2 linked regions of the Cohaesibacter gelatinilyticus genome follow. The protein of the gene in region 2 interacts with the protein of the main gene of each other region in a pairwise test. Links are inferred from orthologs where the notes say so. Each region holds a gene or a part of one and is shown on either strand. Other genes may lie near its edges.

The links.
Region 1: the proteins of hflK (region 2) and ftsH interact in binary tests that used the Escherichia coli proteins (3 or more experiments, as listed by UniProt). The link is inferred for Cohaesibacter gelatinilyticus from one-to-one orthologs.

Annotation. Positions count from the first base shown.
Region 1 is NZ_OBEL01000006.1:298,410-302,506, reverse strand. Bases 562-3,478 are described here. They hold ftsH (ATP-dependent zinc metalloprotease FtsH), read left to right. Parts: upstream 562-1,012; coding sequence 1,013-2,944; downstream 2,945-3,478. Other genes in these bases: glmM (phosphoglucosamine mutase), read left to right, coding at 3,222-3,478; tilS (tRNA lysidine(34) synthetase TilS), read left to right, coding at 562-842. In the rest of the region: more of tilS, read left to right, coding at 1-561; more of glmM, read left to right, coding at 3,479-4,097. UniProt on the Escherichia coli protein: Acts as a processive, ATP-dependent zinc metallopeptidase for both cytoplasmic and membrane proteins. Plays a role in the quality control of integral membrane proteins.
Region 2 is NZ_OBEL01000001.1:2,075,374-2,079,158, reverse strand. Bases 276-3,059 are described here. They hold hflK (FtsH protease activity modulator HflK), read left to right. Parts: upstream 276-997; coding sequence 998-2,122; downstream 2,123-3,059. Other genes in these bases: CRO57_RS09445 (DUF2065 domain-containing protein), read left to right, coding at 3,032-3,059; hflC (protease modulator HflC), read left to right, coding at 2,125-3,009; CRO57_RS09460 (TfoX/Sxy family DNA transformation protein), read right to left, coding at 426-665; CRO57_RS09465 (dihydrofolate reductase), read left to right, coding at 276-409. Also shown: more of CRO57_RS09465, read left to right, coding at 1-275; more of CRO57_RS09445, read left to right, coding at 3,060-3,220; CRO57_RS09440 (Do family serine endopeptidase), read left to right, coding at 3,397-3,785.

The sequences.
Region 1 (4,097 bases), on a different replicon or contig from region 2:
CACGGCCTTTGCTCAAGCATTCCAAGCAGGAATTGCAGAACATTTTACAACGGTTTGATTTGAATTGGTGTGAAGATCCCTCCAATGAGAGTATCAGGTATCTCAGGGTGAATGTACGCAAGACCCTGATGCCCGTTCTTAAACGCTTTGGAGCAGATGCATCACATTTCTCAAGAACGTCGGAACGCCTTCTGCGAGCGGAAGAGGCGCTAAATTCTGTAACATTTGAGAAATTTTCCGCTCTTATGACGCCTGTGGTTGGTAGGGCTTTGGTTTGCAATATGATAGATTATTGCCTGTTGGCCGAGGAATTTCGCTTGCGTCTGTTGCAAGAGGCACTTTTTCAGGTTGCCGGTCCGGGATATCCTTGCGGGGAGCAAAGTCTGATCTCTTTGGATCAAGATCTTGTTCTATGGGATGATGCTGAAAGAAGAGTTCGCAAAAAGACGCTGGGAGCTTGTTGCTTTGCGATTTCCGGACAGCGACTATGGGTTTATCGTGAGCCAGGGCGAAAGCCTATCCTTGCAAAGCTATCGGTGGGTGAAGATTTTGATTGGCAGGGGCTATGGAATGTCCATTACCCTGATGATCGGAATATTGGGGCTCTTACATTGTCGCCTTTGGGTGAGCGTGGCAGACAAAAACTGCTGCAGACCGGTCTGTTGAAACAGGAATCACTGGTTGCGATGGAGGCCTTGCCTGCGGGAGTGATTGATGCTTTGCCTAGCGCATGGCAAGAAAATCGGCTGAAATTTGTGATGGATTTACCAGAAATAGCAAAGGCGACGGGATGTCCTCTTGAATTTTCTGAAAAAAACACGAGATTTACGAAAAATGGGTGAAGTGGGTAAACCATTTCGCATTATTTAGGGAACAAAGCCGCCTCTATGCCTTGGCAAGGGCGTGTTCGATGCCTAAATTCAAATGAAATGTAAGGATCGGCTCGTCAATTGCTTGGCACAGGCGACAGACGGGCTGCTGATACTTCCCAAAAGGAACCAAGGGAAAACATATGAACGCGAATTTCCGCAGCTTGGCATTGTGGGTGATTATTGGACTGCTGCTTATTGCATTATTCCAATTGTTCCAGAATCCATCCCAGCGCACCAATAGTCTGGAAATCCCCTTCTCTCAATTTGTAAGTGATGTGGAGCAGGGGCGGATCAAGGACGTCACCATAACAGGTCAACAGGTTACTGGTCATTTGTCAGATGGTGGCTCTTTCCAGACCTTTCTGCCAGAAAATGACACCACGCTTATTCCGCTGTTGACCAAGAATGGTGTTGCCATCACCGCCAAGCCGGAGACCGAAAGCTTCTCTTTGCTTGGTGCCCTGATTTCCTGGTTCCCGATGATCCTGATTTTGGCTGTATGGATATTCTTCATGCGCCAGATGCAGGGCGGTGGCAAGGCAATGGGGTTTGGTAAATCGAAGGCCAAGTTATTGACCGAAGCTCATGGCCGTGTTGTCTTTGATGACGTGGCTGGCGTGGATGAAGCCAAGGAAGATTTGGAAGAGATTGTTGAATTCTTGCGTGATCCGCAGAAATTCCAACGTCTTGGTGGCCGTATCCCACGCGGTGTTCTTCTGGTGGGCCCTCCGGGCACTGGTAAAACCTTGCTTGGTCGTGCCGTTGCTGGTGAAGCCAATGTGCCTTTCTTCTCCATTTCCGGTTCCGACTTCGTGGAGATGTTTGTCGGTGTTGGTGCCTCTCGCGTGCGGGATATGTTCGAGCAAGCAAAGAAGAATGCTCCATGTATCATCTTCATCGATGAGATTGATGCTGTTGGTCGCCATCGCGGCGCTGGCCTTGGTGGTGGTAACGATGAGCGTGAGCAGACTCTGAACCAGTTGCTGGTTGAGATGGATGGCTTTGAAGCCAATGAGGGCGTGATCCTTGTTGCTGCGACCAACCGTCCTGACGTTTTGGACCCGGCTCTCATGCGTCCGGGTCGTTTCGATCGTCAGATCGTTGTACCCAATCCTGATATCACCGGCCGAGAGAAGATCCTCAAGGTTCATGTGCGCAATGTGCCTCTGGCTCCGGATGTGGATCTGAAGACGCTTGCCCGTGGTACGCCTGGTTTCTCGGGTGCAGACTTGATGAACCTTGTCAATGAAGCTGCGCTTTTGGCGGCTCGCCGGGATCGTCGTCTTGTCTCCATGCAGGAATTCGAGGATGCCAAGGATAAGGTCATGATGGGTGCTGAGCGTCGGACGCTTGTCATGAGCGACGAGGAGAAGAAGCTGACCGCATATCACGAAGCCGGCCATGCCTTGGTTGCACTGCATATGCCTGCCTCGGATCCCATTCACAAGGCTACCATCATTCCTCGTGGCCGTGCTCTTGGCATGGTGATGCGTCTTCCTGAAAAGGATCAGGTCTCGCTGACTCGCGCCAAATGCAACGCTGATCTGGCTGTGGCTATGGGTGGTCGTGTCGCTGAAGAGATGATCTTTGGTTATGACAAGGTGACATCAGGGGCGACTGGTGACATTCAGATGGCAACCCGTCTGGCCCATGCCATGGCCACGCAATTTGGTATGTCTGATGAACTGGGGCCATTGCTCTACTCAGAAAACGAACAGGAAGTCTTCCTCGGACATTCTGTTGCCCGTCAGCAGCATGTCTCCGATGATACGCAAAAGCTGGTTGATAGCGAAACCAAACGTTTTGTTGAGACTGGTCTGGAAACCGCTCAGAAAATCCTGACGGATCACAAGGACGAGCTGATCATCATTGCCGAAGGTCTTTTGGAATATGAGACCCTGTCCGGTCAGGAAATTCGTGATCTGATTGATGGCAAACCGCCAGTTCGTGAAGATGATGATGAGCCGACCACACCAAAAGGATCTGCTGTCCCATCTGCTGGTGCTGTCAAGAAAGGCAGCGACAAGGGCGATGAAAGTGATGATGGCATGGAGCCTCAGCCATCGTCTTGATCTGAGATATTCCTCAGGTTTTCAAGGTAAGATTAACGCAAGGGCGCTCTTGACAGAGAGCGCCCTTTGCTGTTTCCGAGCGTCTGATTTTGGCAAAAACCGATTTTATATGCTTCTGTTTAGCGGTTTTTAATCTTGCTTGTTACATTTGAACACAAAGATTGATTGTAAAGCAGCTGGATCTTCTCACTCTGGCAAGAAAGATGAGTTAGAAGAGGCCAAGCCAGATTTGATCTGATCGCTATGTGAAGAATGAATGGAAAGGTCGGAACGGACGATGGGTAAGTATTTTGGGACTGATGGCATTCGGGGATGCGCAAACTCCTATCCTATGACAGCCGAGATTGCCATGAAGGTTGGTATGGCAACTGGCAAGCTGTTTCGGCGGGGAGATCATCGTCACCGGGTCGTGATCGGCAAGGATACACGTCTGTCCGGTTACATGCTTGAACCAGCCCTCACGGCAGGTTTTACCTCGATGGGTATGGATGTGTTTTTGTTGGGACCAGTGCCAACACCTGGCGTTGCCATGCTGACACGTTCGTTGCGTGCAGATCTCGGTGTGATGATTTCCGCCTCCCATAATCCATTCAATGACAATGGCATCAAGCTGTTTGGTCCGGATGGATACAAACTTAATGACGAGCTGGAAGCCAAGATCGAAGCTATGCTGGATCAGGACATGTCCAGCCAGTTGGTAAAGCCCGAGCAATTGGGGCGGACCAAACGTATTGAAAGTGTCTACGATCGTTATATTGAATTTGCCAAACGCACTCTGCCACGTGCCATGTCTCTGGATGGTCTACGGGTTGTCGTTGATTGTGCTCATGGCGCTGCCTATCGTGTCGCGCCGGATGCTCTATGGGAGTTGGGTGCCGAGGTCGTGAGCATTGGAGTTGATCCGAACGGCTTCAATATCAATGACAAATGTGGGTCTACCCATGTTGATGTCTTGATCGACAAGGTCAGGGAAGTGCGTGCGGATATCGGCATCGCGTTGGATGGTGATGCGGACCGGGTGATCATTGTCGATGAAACCGGCCATCGGGTTGATGGTGATCAGCTTATGGCTGTGGTTGCGGAGAGCTGGGCCAAGGAAAATCGCTTGTCCGGTAACGGTATTGTCGCGACTGTCATGTCCAATCTTGGTCTT
Region 2 (3,785 bases):
CAAGGCTCTGACTATGGGAAAGCCGTTGTTGATGGGACGGCGTACTTTTGAAAGCATTGGGCGACCCTTGCCGGGGCGTGCGAATGTGGTCATTACCCGTGATGAGACTTTCTCTGCCAAAGGAATTCTGATTGCCTCATCCATTGAGAATGCGATGGAAATTTGTGAACAAGATGCCGATGTGAAGGGCGTTGACGAGATCGCAGTGATTGGCGGCGGGTCAATTTATAAAGCTCTTTGGGATCGGGCTGATCGTCTCTATGTCACCCATGTTCATGCAGAACCTGAAGGCGATACCTTTGTTCCAGATATTGATGAGCAGGTATGGAAGCAGATCTCCAAAGATGAAACGATGCAAGGGGAGCGGGATAGTGCGCCCATGACTTTTGCCATTTATGAGCGTCGATAGAGCGGGATTGGTTTTGTTATTTGCGTTCGGCTAGCTCTTTTTTCAGCTGGTCCTTGATTTCTGCTGGCAGATAAATGCAGTTCATGTCCAATAATGCGCCTTGCAGCGCCCACAACATCATGAGCGTGGTTTTTTGAGGATGGCGGGCCTTTAGCTCAAGATAGACATCGAGTATGTCATGCTTGCGCAGATCTTCTTCAGTATGAATCTCCAGCTCCTTCAACCATTTTTGACTTTGTGGCCCAAGATTCATCATTTCTCCCACCGAGCGTGAGTGAGGGGAAGGATTCGGATGATCGGCAGTTCTTTGATTGTGCATGATTGATGCTTGCTTTGGTTCTTTGGGAAGCCATTATTGTCGGGCAACTCCCTGCTGTGTTCAATATTGGGCTATTATTCACCAAAAGTGGCGAGTTTGTCCCTATTTCCTCTTGATTTTCATCTCGCTGCTCACCACTTTGTTTTCACGAACGAAATTTGCACAATGGCTCGAATGATGCTGCATGCCTTGTAACCGCTTCTTTACAACCGCGGATATAAAAGAGCACAAACATTTGGGTCAATTGGTTCCTAACATAAGGATAGACTATGCCTTGGAGCAATCAGAATGGCGGTGGCGGAGGCCCCTGGAAAGGTGGCGGTAACAATGGTGGACCTTGGGGACAAGGACCACAGAATTCCGGCCCCAATCCCCCAGATCTGGAAGATATGATCCGCAAAGGTCAAGAGCAGCTGAAACGTGCTTTTCCTGGCGGAGGCCAAGGTGGCGGTTCTCTTGGTGGCAAGGGCATTGGCCTGATTGCTATCGGTGCTGCAGCTTTGTGGCTGGCAACCGGCTTTTATACCGTCAAGGAAGGTGAGCTGGGTGTCGAGATGGTTCTTGGACAGCCTTTTGGCGTGTCAACCTCGGGTTTGAACTATAATCTGCCATATCCAGTTGGTCGTGCAGAGACCGTCAATGTGGATCAGATTCGCGATATCACCATTGGATCGCGTGAATTCACGTCCAATCGTGGCACCAGCCGTCGGGATGTACCCGAAGAAAGCTTGATGCTGACTGGTGATGAAAACATCATTGATGTGGACTTCAAGGTTCAGTGGAACATCAAGGATCCCGAGCAATATCTGTTCAATGTTGCCAGTCCTGATTTGGCTGTGAAACAGGTTGCAGAATCGGCAATGCGTGAAGTGGTGGGGCGGAACACCATGGATGAGATCCAGACTGGTGATCGTCCTGCTGTTCAGTTGGCCGCGCAGGAATTGACCCAGAAGATGTTGGATACTTATAAAGCTGGCATCAACATCATTCAGGTTCAGTTGCAGGATGTCGAGCCACCTGAACAAGTGATTGATGCGTTCCGCGATGTGCAGGCGGCGAAGGCCGATAATGTCCGTCTTCAGAACGAAGCACAGGCCTATGCCAACAAGATTGTGCCGGAAGCAGAAGGTCGTTCCGCACAGATTTTGGAAGCTGCAAACGCCTATCGTGAGCAGACTGTGGCTGAAGCTCGTGGTCAGGCAGATCGCTTTATGAAAGTTCTGGGCGAATATGAAAAAGCCCCGGATATCACTCGCAAGCGTTTGTATCTGGAGACCATGGAAAAAGTCATGGGTTCTTCTGACAAGATCATTCTGGATAACAAGGGCGGAGAAGGAAGTGGTGTTGTGCCATATCTGCCGCTTAATGAATTGACCAAGAAGGCGGGGAACTAAGCATGTCTGGTAAAGCTATTTTCAGTCTTTTTGTTGCCGGTCTTGTTGCGATTGGCGTTTATATGTCTGTCTTTATTGTTTATCCAATGGAGCAGGCTGTGATCACCCAGTTTGGCCGTATTGAAAAAGCGGTTGCTGATGCGGGTGTGTATTTCAAGATACCGTTCATTCAACGCGTGGAATATCTTGATAAGCGGGCGCGTTATCTGGAACAGTCCGAACGTGAGGTTATTGCCTCCGACAAAAAGCGTCTGGTGATCGATTCCTTCGCTCGCTACAAGATTACAGATCCAATCCTGTTCAAACAGAAAGCCAAAACCCTGATCAACCTCGAAGGTCAGTTGAACGGCTTCATGGATTCGTCTTTGCGTGATGGTGCGGCTGATCTGGATTTCCGTGATATTGTTCGTGACAAGCGTGATCAATTGGTGGAAGCGATTCGTGACTCGGTCAACATCAAGACCAAACGTCTGGGTGTTGAGCTGGTCGATTATCGTATTCGTCGTGCTGATCTGCCTCGCGAGAACTCCGATGCTGTTTATCGCCAGATGCAGACAGAGCGTCAGCAGGAAGCCAATGGTATTCGTGCCGATGGTGAGAAAGTTGCTCGTCAAATCCGGTCTCGTGCTGATCGCGATGCGACTGTGATCATCGCAAATGCCAAGCGTGACTCTGAAATCACTCGAGGTGAAGGCGATGCGGAACGGAATGCTATTTTCTCCGCTGCCTATGGTAAAAATGCAAGTTTCTTTGAGTTTTACCGTACCATGCAGGCATATGAACGCAGCCTCGCAAAAGGAGATACCCGTCTGGTTCTGTCTCCAGAGGGTGAATTCTTTGACTTCTTTGGCGGCGCGCAAAAACAATCTGCTCCTGCGGCGCAGTAAGGTCAGCAAAGGATAGGCTTTGATGACTGAGCTGGGCCTGGCAATCGGGCTGGTATTGGTTCTGGAGGGATTGATTTATGCAATTGCTCCAGACTCAATGAAGAGGATGATGGTCGAGATGTTGACCATCCCTTCTTCCAATCTGCGTCTTGGAGGTGTGATCGCCATGGCGTTGGGAGTTGTGATTGTCTGGCTGATCCGATCTTCATAAAAATGGGGCCTGCGGCTTAAATGAGCTGCAGGCCTTTTTGCGTGATGGTTCAAGCTTTGACCTTGCGAAATGCCCATTATTTGACGTGGGTTTGATCGGGATTTGAGTTGACTGACCTTTTTTCTGTCATTCAGACATGACACGATAGGGTGAAGGTAATATAGGATATTAAGTCTATGAGAAGCAGCTGCGATATCGATCACAATCGTTCGGTGGACAAGAAAGCTCTTTGGCTCGCACGTTGGGCGAGAACCACCATTGCTGCTATCGGACTTGGTTTTCTTGGCGCTGTATTTGTTGCTCCGGCCGTTGATGCTCATGAGACTGCGCGCGGACCGAAATCGGTGGCCGATCTGGCTGATCAGTTGATGGGAGCTGTGGTCAATATCTCGACCACGCAAGTGGTCGAAACACGGCGTGGTATTCCTATCCCCCAAGTGCCGGAAGGATCTCCGTTCCAAGAATTTTTCGAAGATTTTTTTGAAAAAGATGGAGCTACAAAAAAGCGCAAACAAAAGGTTCAATCTCTTGGTTCGGGTTTTGTGATTGATCCGTCCGGTTTGAT